4 regions of the Ralstonia psammae genome follow, and region 1 is predicted to be linked to each of the others. Evidence: predicted binding sites of a transcription regulator. Region 1 holds the regulator's gene; each other region holds the start of a gene.
The links. The regulator FliA, encoded in region 1, starts transcription of late flagellar genes. The targets are predictions, from matches to a motif close to CTAAAGTTTNNNNNNNNNNNGCCGNTA.
Positions count from the first base shown of each region.

Region 2: R2N16_RS10715 (flagellin N-terminal helical domain-containing protein) is a predicted target of FliA. The motif match lies at 1,439-1,465, and genes of this name have one in related genera.
Region 3: fliD (flagellar filament capping protein FliD) is a predicted target of FliA. The motif match lies at 873-899, and genes of this name have one in related genera.
Region 4: flgK (flagellar hook-associated protein FlgK) is a predicted target of FliA. The motif match lies at 936-962, and genes of this name have one in related genera.

Region 1 covers NZ_CATZBU010000003.1:395,524-397,723, forward strand. Annotated here, with positions in the region: gene R2N16_RS08545 (nucleobase:cation symporter-2 family protein) at 1-423, opposite strand, end outside; gene R2N16_RS08550 (hypothetical protein) at 538-858, shown strand; gene R2N16_RS08555 (RNA polymerase sigma factor FliA) at 965-1,726, opposite strand; gene R2N16_RS08560 (MinD/ParA family ATP-binding protein) at 1,735-2,200, opposite strand, start outside.
Region 2 covers NZ_CATZBU010000004.1:251,729-253,928, reverse strand. Annotated here, with positions in the region: gene fliD (flagellar filament capping protein FliD) at 1-309, opposite strand, end outside; gene R2N16_RS10715 (flagellin N-terminal helical domain-containing protein) at 507-1,328, opposite strand; gene R2N16_RS10710 (response regulator transcription factor) at 1,738-2,200, shown strand, end outside.
Region 3 covers NZ_CATZBU010000008.1:126,112-128,311, forward strand. Annotated here, with positions in the region: gene fliD (flagellar filament capping protein FliD) at 1-830, opposite strand, end outside; gene uvrA (excinuclease ABC subunit UvrA) at 1,028-2,200, opposite strand, start outside.
Region 4 covers NZ_CATZBU010000004.1:239,255-241,454, forward strand. Annotated here, with positions in the region: gene flgJ (flagellar assembly peptidoglycan hydrolase FlgJ) at 1-899, shown strand, start outside; gene flgK (flagellar hook-associated protein FlgK) at 1,015-2,200, shown strand, end outside.

The DNA.
Region 1 (2,200 bases):
ACCCATCAGCGGGGCAACGGCAATGCCGAACACGCCCGAAACGATCGATGCCCCGAAGATGCCGGGCAGCCCCATACCGGGCTCCACGCCGATGGCGATCATCGGTGCAACCGCAGCAAACGTGACCCCCATCATCACCGGCAGGCGGATCCCGAAGATCAGGAAACCGAGCGATTGGATGAGCGTGCCGATACCGGCCGCAAACAGGTCGCAATTGACCAGATACGACAGATCGCCCTTCGACAGGCCGAGCGCATTGCCGACAATCAGCGGCACTGCAATCGCACCGGCGTACATCACCAGCAGGTGCTGCAGGCCAAGCGCGAACAGGCGGGGCAGTGGCAGAAACTCGTTGACGGGATCGGCAACGGCGTCACCGATTGTCGACGAAGAATGCGAGGGTTGGCCGGGGGATGGGCGCATTGTCTGTCTCCTGGGGCCGCCCCCATGTCATTGCAGGGAGCGTACTTTTGGCGGATGGGGTGGGTTCCGTCCGCCAGCATTCATGCGGCGTGATGCCGCGTATTTGCCGGAATCTTGGAGGGCCTTCATTTTTATGTCAACAATTTCAATCGTTTTTTGTGTACATATTTTGCGTTCCAAAACGGGAGTGCGCTTCGAACATCGCCACGCCGTGATCAAGCGCACCCCACCCGCGTTTGCGCTGGCGGACAAACGCTGGACCAGCCCATCACCGATCTGGCCCATGCGCTGCAGGTGGCCGAGGTGCCCGCCGAACGGTTCGCCCGCTTCAAGCATGGCGAGACCCGTGTGTGGGATGCCGCCACCTCGCGCCTCGTTACTGAGGCCCCCAAAGAAAAAGCGCGGCCGCGAAATGACGCGCTGGCCGCGCAGTAAAAAATGGCAGGTAAAAACGGAAACTGAGCGCTGCCGTCAAAACCCCGGCAACGCAGCCCTGGCGACGCGTGAAGGGTTATGCCAGTGGCGCTCAGTCGACATCAGATCAGGTCGGCGTCGGCAACCATGCGCGATCACGCAGGCGCGAGCGAATGCGGGCAATCGCCTGGCTGTGGATCTGGCACACGCGCGATTCCGACACGCCCATCACGGCGCCGATTTCGCGCAGGTTCAAATCCTGCTCGTAGTAGAGGCTCATCATGAGCTTTTCGCGCTCGGGCAGTGCCTCGATGGCCGCGACAACCGATTCGCGCAGGTCGTGGTCCAGCAGTTGGTCCAGCGGCGTGGCGTCGTTCTCGGGCGCGCGGTTCTCGATGAAGGCGTCCGCGTCTTCGCGGTCGAAATCTTCGTAATACAGCAGCTGGCTGCCTTGCAGGTCGACCAGTTGCTTCTGGTATTCGGCCAGCGACATGCCCAGCGCCGCGGCGATCTCGGTTTCGGTGGGCGCGCGGCCCTTCTGCTGCTGCAGTTTCTGGATCGCCTGTTCGATCGTGCGCGCGTTGCGGCGCAAGCCGCGCGGCAGCCAATCCGAGCCGCGCAGCTCGTCCAGGATCGCGCCGCGAATACGCTGGGCCGCGTAGAACTCGAACTGCACACCCTGCGTTTCCTCATAGCGCGACAGCGCATCGAGCAAGCCCATCATGCCGGCCTGGATCAGGTCGTCCAGCTCAACGCTGGCCGGCAGCTTGACCATCATCTGGTTGGCAATGCGGCGTACCAGTGGTGCGTACGTGGCCATTTCGTCGGACTTGGTCTTGCGACCGGTTGCGGTGTACATATCCATGCCTGCCTTTGACGCTTCGTTCATGCTGCGCCTCAATAAACCAATTCGGCCGCGCCTGCGGTGGCGCAGGCCGTCGCAGTCGATGCCGACATTGACGTTGCTTGCGCCGATTCATCTGCCGGCTGTGCCGGAGCCCGCGCCGACATGACCACCCGCGACGGCGCACTGCCATCACCGGCTTGGGCCTCGGCGCTGGCCCAGCTCAACATTTCTTCGGCAAGCTGGCGGAAGGCCATGGCCGAAGGCGATGCGGGAAACGCGCTCGCCACGGGCTTGCCAAGCGAGAGCGCGAGTTCTACGTGCCGGTCCTCAGGAAGGTAGCCGGCGAAATCGATACGGGTGTTCAGGTATTGGCCCACGGTGTTGGCCAGGTTGCCGAACACGCGCACGGCGGAATCCACCGAATGCGCGCCGCACACCACGGTGCGGATGCCGGCGCTGCCTTGCAGCACGGCGGTTTTCTTGAGCAGCGTGTACGCGCTCTTGATGCCTTCCGGA
Region 2 (2,200 bases), on a different contig from region 1:
CGAGCCCGTCACCGACGCACTCAGCATCGAGGTGTCGTAGCCGCTGGCCTTCATCGCGCTGTAGTTCGACGCGCTGGTCAGGTTCGACAGCGCGGTCTGGAACGTCGACAGCGCACTCTTGAGCGTGCCCACGGCCGACAACTGCGTCTGGTACGAGCTTTGCTGCGTCTGCAACTGCGTCAGCGGCTGGCTTTCCACCTTCATGAGGCTGGTCACCAGCGAGTTGACGTCAATGCTCGTCCCGATGCCGGGAATCGAGATCGGCGGAACGTAGTTGCTGGTCGAAGAGGTGGTAGTGGTGGTCGCCATGATCGGGTCTGATAAGCGTCTGCGCCGGCGGAAGTCTCTCTACACAACGGCACGGGCCGCAGCTTCTTTAGGGCAGGTTATGCAAACGCCACCCACGAAAAAGTGGGGTATCCGACAAAAGAAAAAAGGCCGGCGCCCCGAGGAGCGCCGGCCTTTGGCCCAACCGCCAGGCGGCTGGGAGGCATCCAATTTACCGATTAGCCCTTCAGCAGGCTCAGGATGCTGTTCGGTGCCGAGTTGGCTTGCGCCAGCATCGCCGTACCCGCTTGCTGCAGGATGTTCTGGCGGGTCATGTTCGACGTTTCCGACGCGTAGTCCGTATCCACCATGGCCGACTTGGCAGCCGACAGGGCGGTGTTCGACGAGGTCAGCGTGTTGATGGTCGAGCTCAGACCGCTTTGCTGTGCACCCAGGTCAGCGCGGGCGGCCTTCAGGCTGGCCAGATCGGTGTCGATCTTGCCCTGGGCTGCCGTTGCGTTGGCGGTCGACGTCACGCTCGTGCCGCTCAGCGTGCCGAAGCTTGCCAGGTTGGCGTTGGTCACGGTCGCCACATCGGTCGATGCGTTCTGGCCGTACTGGAACGTCGTCGAGGTCACCGAACCGTCGAACAGCTTGGCGCCGTTGTAGTTGGCGTTCGTCTCGATGTTCTTGTTGGCGGTGGCCAGCTGTTGGTATTCCTTGTCCAGGTTAGCCTGGTCGGTGGTCGACAGACCGCCGTTGTTGGCTTCCACAGCCAGTTGGCGCATACGTTGCAGGTTGTTTTCAACCTGGCCCAGGTACGAGTCAGCCGTTTGCAGGTACGACTGTGCGTTGTTGGCGTTCTGGATACCCTGGGTTTGCGAGTTCAGCGTGGTGGTCAGGCTGGAAGCCACAGCGTAAGCAGCGGCATCGTCCTTTGCGCTGTTCACACGCAGGCCGGTCGACAGACGTTGCAGCGACGTTTGCAGAGCGGACTGCGATTGCGACAGAGCTTGCTGCGTTTGCAGGGACGAGATGTTGGTATTGAGGCTGAGGGACATGACGGCTCCTAAGTTTCCCGATGGTTTGTTGCCCGTGTTTGCTAATTCCGGCTAGGCCGGGCAACGTGACCTGCAACTTGAAGGGGATCAGGTCTGCGTTGTACTCAGGTTATCGGTGGCCTCTGAGGAAAGTTTAGGGTCGCCTTGACAAATTTGTGCGTCGGCGGCGGTTTGGGCTTGCGGCCGCCTGACATCCGACACCCCTCCAAAAGAGGCGGCGTGCCTGCTTCTTGGCCTTCGGGCCCTCAGCTATACTCGTTCGACCAGTTCATAGGCGCCAGCATCTCTCTATATATAGAGCGCCGCACATTGCACAGATGGGGAGTTGCAAGCCCGCCAGTACGGCCTAAAGCCTGCCGGCGGAAAGACGAGCTCGAAACGAGCCCGCGTTTGACCCGCAACACCCACCATGCTCAATGTACTGATCGTCGAACCGCACGATATTGCCCGTGTCGGCCTGCGCCAGATCCTCAAGGATTCGCGCCTGGCCCGGCAGATCGAGGCTGTGCCGGACCTGCGCGATGCCAACAACGACTTGCTCGCCCAGCGCGAGTGGGACGTCATGCTGTTCTCGGTGGAATCGGCCACCGGAGACGAATTCCAGATCATCAAGGCCGTGCGCCAGCAGCATGCGCGCCTGGCCGTGCTGGCACTGGGCCGCCACCCTGAAGCGCTGCTCGCCGTGCGGGCGCTCAAGGCGGGCGCCGCCGGCTATCTGCCGATGGACGCCAGCCAGCCGCAGTTGCTGGCCGCCGTCAACGCCATCTCCAAGGGCAAGAAATACCTGCCTTCGGACCTCGTGGAAGTCCTGGCAGACAACCTGAATGTCGACTGGGACAAGCCCCGCCACGACATCCTCTCCGACCGCGAAT
Region 3 (2,200 bases), on a different contig from region 1:
TCCACCACGTCCGTCAGCGTGTTGGTGGCGCTTTGCACGCTGATGCCGTTGACGGTGGCAAGCGCGTTGCGGCCCGTGGCGACCTCGCTCATGTTCTGCGTGCCGGCCGGATCGTGGCTCAGCAGGGATTGCAGTGCAGGGTCCCCCGATACGGAAATTTTCATCTCCGAATTGGCGCCGCCCGCGGTGGACGTCAGCACCAGCCGGTAGGGCGAACTGCTGCCGTCGTTGACGATGCTGGCCGAGACGCCCAGGTTGGCGCTGTTGATGGCGTCGCGGATGCCTGCGAGCGTGTTGTTTGACGGATCGATGGTGACCGAGCCGCCGGCCTGGTTGCCGTTCTGCGTGAAGGTGGCGCCGGTGTATTTGCCGTCGGCAAAGCTGCCGCCGGAGACGCTACCGAATGAAAAGGTGAGGGTGGTGGGCGTGCCGCCGCCGATGGGCGTCTTGCTGGACGCCTGCCCGGTGGCTGACAGCACCTGCGCCTGTGCAAGCTGCGTCACGTTGACCTGATACGAGCCCGCCGGCGCCGTGTTGGACAGCGTAGCCGTGAGGATCGACGTGTCGTGCCCGCTGGCCTTGTTGCCGGTGAATGTGTCCGGGTTGTTCAGCGCCGCCATCGCCGTCTGGAAGGTTGCCAGCGCGCTTTTGAGCGACCCGACCGCCGACAGCTGCGTCTGAAAGGTCTTCTGCTGCGTCTGCCGCAGCGTCATGCCCTTGCTTTCCGCCTGCATCAGCTTCGTGACAAGGGTGTTGACGTCAATATTCGTACCGATGCCCGGAATCGAGATCGGCGGAACATAGTTGTTGCTCGTGGACGAGGTAGCCATGGTCGGGCGCGCGCAAACGCTTTCTTCACAATCTTCACAATGTGACGGCAGCGCAGCGCACTTCTTTAGGGCAAACCCTGCTCGGGCAGGCTTTTTTCCGGGTTTGCTCAGGAAAGCGAAAGAATTGCCGGTGCCACACGAAGCGGCGCACAGCGCGGACGGCCTCCACCGGGGGCGAAGACCGTCGCGCGCCACCCCTAAACCGTTTCGCCTTCCTTGCTCGGATCGACCAGCTTGCCGCGCGCCAGCACCGGCACCAACGCGGCCCCGGTATGGCTGGCCGGCACGCGCGTCAACGCCTCGGGCCCGCAAGCCGCGACGATCGTGCCGCCCTCATCGCCGCCTTCGGGGCCGAGATCGAGAACCCAGTCTGCCTCGGCAATCACGTCGAGGTCGTGCTCGATCACGATCACGCTGTGGCCGCCGTCCGCCAGGCGATGCAGCACGCGAATCAGCTTGGCCACGTCGGCCATGTGCAGGCCCACGGTCGGCTCGTCCAGCACGTACAGCGTGTGCGGCGCCTTCTGGCCGCGGCGCGTCACGTCATCGCGCACCTTCGACAATTCGGTGACGAGCTTGATGCGCTGCGCCTCGCCGCCGGACAGCGTGGGCGAGGGCTGGCCCAGCGTCAGGTAACCCAGGCCCACGTCCTTCATCAACTGGAGCGGGTGGGCGATGCTGTTCATTGCGCCGAAAAACTCGACCGCTTCGTCGATTTCCATGGTGAGCACATCGCCGATGTTCCTGCCGCGCCAGGTGACGGCGAGCGTTTCCGCATTGAAACGCTGGCCGTGGCAGACGTCGCAGCCGACCTTCACGTCGGGCAGGAAGCTCATGGCGATGGTGCGCACACCCTGGCCTTCACAGGCAGGGCACCGGCCGTCACCGGTGTTGAACGAGAAGCGCGAAGCGGTATAGCCGCGCGCGCGGGCTTCGAGCGTGTCGGCAAAAAGCTTGCGGATGGTGTCCCACACGCCGATATACGTGGCGGGGCATGAGCGCGGCGTCTTGCCGATCGGGGTCTGGTCGACTTCCAGCACGCGGTCGATGGCTTCCCAGCCGGTCACGCTGTCGCAGCCGTGCCAGTCGTGTTTGACGTCGAACTTGGCACGCACCTTGGCGTCAGGCACCTCCGCCTGCGCGGCCTTGCGTGCGCGGCGCGTTGCCGGCGAAGACAGCACCGAACGGCCGACTGCATCGAGCAGGTTTGTCATCAACACATCGCGCGCCAGCGTGGATTTGCCCGAGCCCGATACACCCGTAATCGCAACCAGACGCGACAGCGGCATCGTCGCCGTGACGTTACGCAGGTTGTGCAGCTTGGCGCCATGCACCGTCAGCCATTGCTCGGGCACAGCCCGTGCGCCAGC
Region 4 (2,200 bases), on a different contig from region 1:
CGTCGTCGAGCAAGATGTATACGTCGATGCTCGACCAGCAGCTTTCGCAGACCATGGCCTCGCGTGGCGTGGGCGTGGCAGATCAGCTTCTGAAGCAGATGCTGCGTCAGGCCAATCACGTGAACCCGGATGCGGGCGGCAAGGTGAATACCGCGCTGTCCAACACGACGGCCACCAATACCGCGCTGCCCGGTGCCGGCGGCGCCACGAGCGATGCCGCCAAGGCCATCGCCCGTTCGTCGCTCAACAGCATGGCCGCCGCAGTGGCGCCCGGCACGGAAGACGACGGCTCGGGCATCAGCACCGTGCCGCGCCCGGGCCTGGAAGAGCGCGTGCAGCGCGCACTGGCCGCCCTGCGCAAGCAGGCGGACGCGCAGGCGCAGACCCCGAGCGCGCCGGCCGAGGTGGACTTGTCCACGGTGGCATCGGAGCCGCGCGGCGAGCGCATGAGCAGCTTCTACAACAAGCTGATCGGCCACGCATCGCAGGCCGCGCAGGAAACCGGCATTCCGGCCAACTTCATGATCGGCCACGCCGCGCTGGAGTCCGGCTGGGGCCGCCGCGAGATCAAGGCCAAGGATGGTACGAATACGCACAACCTGTTCGGCATCAAGGCCGGCGGCGCGTGGACGGGCAAGACCGCAGTGGTGACCACCACCGAATACGTCGGAGGCGTCGCCCATAAGGTCCAGGAGAAATTCCGCGCCTACAGCTCATATGCCGAGGCTTTCAAGGACTACGCCAACCTGCTGGCCAACAATCCGCGCTACAGCAACGTGGTGGCAGCCGGCAACGGTAACGATGCGGCCTCGTTCGCCAAGGGCTTGCAGCGCGCGGGCTATGCCACCGATCCGAACTACGCCCACAAGATCATGGCGGTGCTCAAGCAGATCGCTTGAGTGATCTAGGAATCATATTTTTGCGGCAACGGCCGGCTCAAGTTTGTTCTTGTCCGGCCGATGTTGTTTCTAGAGCTTATTTCGGCGGCTTCATGCTGCCCGCACCGAGACAACTATGAGCAGCTCCCTTCTGAATATTGGCGCGTCCGGCCTGCGGGTTGCCGATATCAATCTGCAGGTGACCGGCAACAACATTGCCAACGCCAGCACGCCCGGCTATTCGCGCCAGGAAGCCGTGCAGACGGAAAACATTCCGCTGTACGCCGGTGTGGGCTATCTCGGTCAGGGCGCCAACGTCACAACCGTCAAGCGCATCTACGATCAGTTCCTGACTGCGCAGGTGCAAAGCGGCCAGGCCTCGACCAGCGCGGCCGACCAGCTCAACAGCCTGGTGTCGGGCCTGAGCAAGTACATGTCGGACAGCAACAGTGGCCTGACTTCGTCGCTCACCAGCTTCTTCAACGCCGCCGATGGCCTGGCCTCCAAGCCGTCGGATACCACCGCCCGCCAGGTTTTCCTGAACGCGGCCGCGGGCCTGCAAAGCCGCTTCAACTCGATTGCCGGGCAGCTCAGCTCGCTCAACAACCAGGTCAACACGCAGGTGCAGACGCAGATCAGCTCGGTCAACGGCACTGCGCAGCAGATCGCCTCGTTGAACGACCAGATTTCCAAGGCGGAAGCGTCGACCGGCCAGCCGGCCAATGACCTGCGTGACCAGCGCGACCAGCTTGTGCAGACGCTCAACCAGTCGATCAAGGCGAGCGTGGTGCAGACCGGCGACGGCCAGTTCAACATTTACGTGGGCAACGGCCAGGCGCTGGTGCAAGGCAACCAGAGCTACCAGTTGACGGCGGTGCCGTCGCAGTACGACCCGACGCAGCTGTCGGTGGGGTACAAGAGCCCGGGCGGTACGGTCAACATCGACGACAGCCAGCTCGGCGGCGGTGCGCTGGGCGGCCTGATGGACTTCCGCAACAACACGCTCATTCCGGCGCAGAACAGCCTGGGCCGCTTGGCCACGGCCGTGTCGGCCGACGTGAACGCGCAGAACAAGCTCGGCATGGACGCCAACGGCAAGATGGGCACGGACCTCTTCTCCGTGGCCAGCCCGAGCGTCGCGCCCAGCACGAACAACACCGGCAGCGGCGCGCTCACTGCCAGCATCACCAACGCCAATGCGGGGCAGGGCTACGACTATCAGGTCAAGTACCAGGGCGGCGCCTACACCGTTTCGCACTACCCGGACGGCTCCGCCTCGGTGACGGTGACGAGCTGGCCGACCACGATTGACGGTGTCACGC